2 regions of the Oceanobacillus sp. FSL K6-0251 genome follow, and region 1 is predicted to be linked to the other one. Evidence: predicted binding sites of a transcription regulator. Region 1 holds the regulator's gene; the other holds the start of a gene.

Region 1 (2,207 bases):
GTTATCCGGTTTAATTGGTTTTGAGAGAGAAATTAATAATCATTCAGCCGGGTTTCGTACGCATATACTGGTAGGAGTAGGCTCTTGTTTGATGATGATTTTATCGATTTTTGGTTTTATTACATTTATGAATCAATACGATAACATTCAATTTGACCCTGCTCGTATCCCTTCTTATGTAATTAGCGGTATCGGTTTTCTTGGGGCTGGTACCATTATTGTATATGGAGGAACCATCAAAGGATTAACAACAGCTGCTTCTATATGGGCTGTAGCAGGAATAGGATTAGTGATTGGAGCCGGCATGTATAGTGTTGCTATTGTAACGACACTTATTATCCTTATCAGTTTAATATTTTTTAACCGGATGGAGCATTTTTTCCCTCGGTTTACAACCAGTAATTTTATTGAATTGATTGCTTCAGAGGAATTTGAAATACATGAAGCTGTAAAATCAGTGGAAAAGAACGGTTTTACGATAAAGCAGGTTGAGATAAAGCTGTTAGAAGGTAACAGGCGCAGAATTCATATATGGACAAATATGAAAAAGGATAATAAGTTAATTTATTTATTTGATGAAATATCGAAGCTTCCGGGAGTGGTTAATATAACAAAGCGAAATTAAAACATAAATATTTTCATAGATTTTTATAATTATGTTTTGTTTTTTGGCCTGTTTGTCCAAAATAGAAATATCATCCATTTGCAACTGTGGCAATTTCTTATTATAATAAAACCATAGTCAAAGTTAGTCAAAGTCAAAAGGAATAATTTATCAAATAAATTATTTGATTTGAGGTGCGAAGGATGAGTAACATTTCAGATATCATTGAACAATATTTGAAAAAAGTATTACAGTCAGAAGAACAACAAGCGATTGAGATTAAAAGGAGTGAAATTGCAGATCAGTTTCAATGTGTACCTTCTCAAATAAATTATGTTATTAATACGCGTTTTACCATTGAGAAAGGGTATATCGTAGAAAGTAAACGCGGCGGTGGCGGCTATATTCGTATTATGCGCATACGGCATCAGGATAAATCGGAATTGATTGATGAGATTATTTATTTAATCGGTGATTCGATTCCGCAGCGTGCTGCTATAGATATTTTAGATCGGCTTTTAGAGGAGGAGCTGATTACAGCACGTGAAGCAAAGCTGATATTGGCAAGTATTGATCGAACAACGTTAGCTTTTCAATTGCCGCTAAGAGATGAATTGCGTGCACGTATTCTTAAATCTGCATTAACTGCACTCAAGTATCTGAACGATTAATTACCTGAAGGGGGGAGGAATCGTATGGAATGCCAAGAATGCCATGAAAGAAAGGCTACCCTGCATTTTAAGCACATTATAAACGGTCAGGAGACGAAAGTGAGCCTTTGTGAAGTATGTGCAAAGAAAAAAGGTTATTTGACCTATCCGGAGGAAGGATTCTCATTAAATGACCTTTTATCTGGGCTTTTTCAAAAAGATGGAATACCTTTGAACGCTGCAGGGACAGCAAATTCCAATCAGCCTAAACAGCCGCAGGAGCTGAAATGTTCTTCTTGCGGGAGAACTTTTAGTGAATTTAAAAAAGCAGGGAAATTTGGATGTGCAAATTGTTATGCGTCCTTTGACTCCAAGGTAGAGCCTATTTTACGGCGTGTGCATGCTGGGAATACCAAACATACTGGCAGGATTCCAAAGCGTGCCGGGAAGTATATTCAGCAAAAGCAATTAATATCCTCCCACAAAGAGGAATTAAAACAGCTGATTGAAGATGAAGAATTTGAAAAAGCAGCAGTTCTGCGCGATAAAATCAGAGAGCTGGAAAAAGCGAATCATCAAGATAAGGAAGCGGGTGATAACACGTGACATTAGAATCATTTATCAATGAAGCGATTAGCCCGTGGATGCTGGAGGACGGTCCGGATAAAGACATTGTAATGAGCAGCCGTGTCCGTCTGGCCCGCAACTTTGCGGATAAATTGTACCCGACATCCGGTAATAAGGAAGCGTTGGAAGAGGTACTGCAATTTATAAAGAAAAATTATATAAAGGAAGAGGATACGGAGCAGGATTCACTAACTTTTATACCAATGAAGCAATTAAATATGATTGAAAAACTTGTTCTGGTGGAAAAACACTTAATAAGTCCACATTTAATCAAACATAGTGATTATGCTGCAGTGTTATTATCCGAACAGGAGCAGACCTCCATT
Region 2 (2,207 bases), 3.5 Mb from region 1:
TTGGAAAAACAACCATTGGTCAAGCTGTTGCCAAAAAACTGTATCGTGATTTTATTGATATCGATGAAGAAATTGAGCGCAGATTCGGAATGCCTCCGAAAGAGATTTTTGCGAAATATGGAGAAGCCGTCTTCCGTCAGCATGAAAAAGAAATTATTTCTGAAATATGCCATAAGAAATTAAAGGTTATCTCTTTAGGCGGCGGCGCTTTTCTTCAAAAAGAAGTACAGGATGTCTGTCTCGCAACCACTACAATATTCTTTCTCGACCTGTCTTGGGACAGCTGGAAGGATCGAATCAGCCTGCTGATTGACAGCCGCCCCGTTCTACAGGGGAAGAATATGGAGGAAATCAAACAGCTTTTTGATGATAGGCAGCCAATTTATGGACAGCATCACTCCCGTGTAGTGACAGATAATCAAGAAATTGAAGAAATTGCAGATTATATTGCCGATTCCTTAAAATTAGCATGGGAGCTTTACGCTTAAAAACAAGAAATTGCACGTAAAAAACAGGCTAAGGTCACCCTAGCCTGTTTTTTTCGATTTCATGATTTATTAATGTTTACGCTTTGCGCTCAAAGATATCATCTATGATGCCATATTCTTTAGACTGTTCTGCACTCATGAATTTATCACGCTCTGTATCACGTTCAATAACTTCTAAAGGCTGACCAGTATTTTCAGACATGATGCGGTTCATACGTTTTTTAATCTCGATAATTCGATTTGCATGAATCTCAATATCTGTTGCCTGTCCCTGCGTACCGCCTAAAGGCTGGTGAATCATAATCTCACTGTTTGGCAATGCAAAACGTTTGCCTTTCTCTCCGGCATTAAGCAGGAAAGCACCCATAGAAGCTGCCATACCGATGCAGATGGTAGATACATCTGACTTAATAAAGTTCATGGTATCAAAAATAGCCATACCAGCTGTGATAGAACCACCAGGAGAATTAATATATAAAGAGATATCTTTTCCTGGATCTTCTGCTTCTAAGAATAAAAGCTGTGCTACAATAGAGTTGGCTACATTGTCATCAATGCCGCTGCCAAGTAAAATAATCCGGTCTTTTAATAAGCGGGAGTAAATATCATATGCGCGTTCACCACGATTTGTTTGTTCAATAACTGTAGGTACTAAATTCATTTAAAAATCCTCCTTAAGTTGCCAACGTTAATGGCTGATGATTTTTTCTATACTTTATATGATAGCTCATTGGTCAATGAAGGTCAAACAAAAAGTTTCACCAAATTTCTACTTTAACCATCCTTCCCGATTTTATGTTTGTTAAACATGAACCATTTAAACTTATTGAAAGACGCATAAAATAATTTTTCATCTAAATTATATAAAAAGGACTTGTCTCAAAGGAACTTCCTATGTATAATTAAGATTGTGTTTTTAATTCAATGAGATGCGCCCATAGCTCAGCTGGATAGAGCACTGGTTTCCGGTACCAGGTTTGCCGGGGGTTCGAATCCCTCTGGGCGCGCTAGATAAAGTTAATAAAAAGACAAGGGATAAAGATGTTTGCTTCCCTTGTCTTTTTTTCTGTCTTCCAGAAGTTTGGTGCTATCTTTCCTCAAACACCGCCAGGCTTTTCCACTCGGTTGCGAATGAATACTCTATTTTCCTATATGTGATACCGTGATACCCCTTGCCTAATTAAAAAGAAGGACTGCCAGTTGTCGTACCTGACTCTGGCCGGTTAGAATCATTACTTGATTTATAGTTGGACTCAATAGCAGATTTAGCTTTAGCAGGCGCTGATGTCAGTCCCGTTGCCCAGCTTTCTATCGCTCTATCTGTTGATTGTTGAAATGTTTCGCTCCAGTTTACTGAACAAGTTTTTTCATCGCAATGAACACCATTTCCATAATCTGTCGAGGCTGCTTGAACTCCTGAGGTTGAAATAGCGGATAATCCTAACGTTAAGGCTGCTAACCCTAATTTCATTCTCTTTTTCATCACAGGCACTCCCTTTATATAATGATTTGTCTCTCAACCTAACATAACTTTTGCGAAGATTCAACAAGTTACCATGAAGAATGGAAAGCAAAATAGTCCGTCGCAGCGGCGCTTTACACTTCACCTTCTATTATTTAGATAGGGATTTATCCAAGATACGGTCAACTCCTGTTTCTATGGAAATGAAGTCACTTTTTAATAACAGAAAATTAAGTTTATTTATATTTGAAGCAGTC

Evidence for each region. Region 1 encodes CtsR, which represses protease genes until heat stress. Its sites were predicted from a motif close to ATGGTCAATAAAGGTCAAACA; they were not measured.
Region 2: the regulator CtsR is predicted to act here: its motif matches at 1,219-1,239, upstream of clpP (ATP-dependent Clp endopeptidase proteolytic subunit ClpP).

What each region holds. Positions count from the first base shown of each region.
Region 1 is NZ_JBBORS010000001.1:116,475-118,681, forward strand. It holds gene MKY45_RS00590 (MgtC/SapB family protein) at 1-625, shown strand, start outside; gene MKY45_RS00595 (CtsR family transcriptional regulator) at 808-1,275, shown strand; gene MKY45_RS00600 (UvrB/UvrC motif-containing protein) at 1,300-1,860, shown strand; gene MKY45_RS00605 (protein arginine kinase) at 1,857-2,207, shown strand, end outside.
Region 2 is NZ_JBBORS010000001.1:3,628,760-3,630,966, forward strand. It holds gene MKY45_RS18120 (shikimate kinase) at 1-488, shown strand, start outside; gene clpP (ATP-dependent Clp endopeptidase proteolytic subunit ClpP) at 565-1,149, opposite strand; tRNA gene MKY45_RS18130 (tRNA-Arg) at 1,420-1,495, shown strand; gene MKY45_RS18135 (leucocin A/sakacin P family class II bacteriocin) at 1,669-1,971, opposite strand.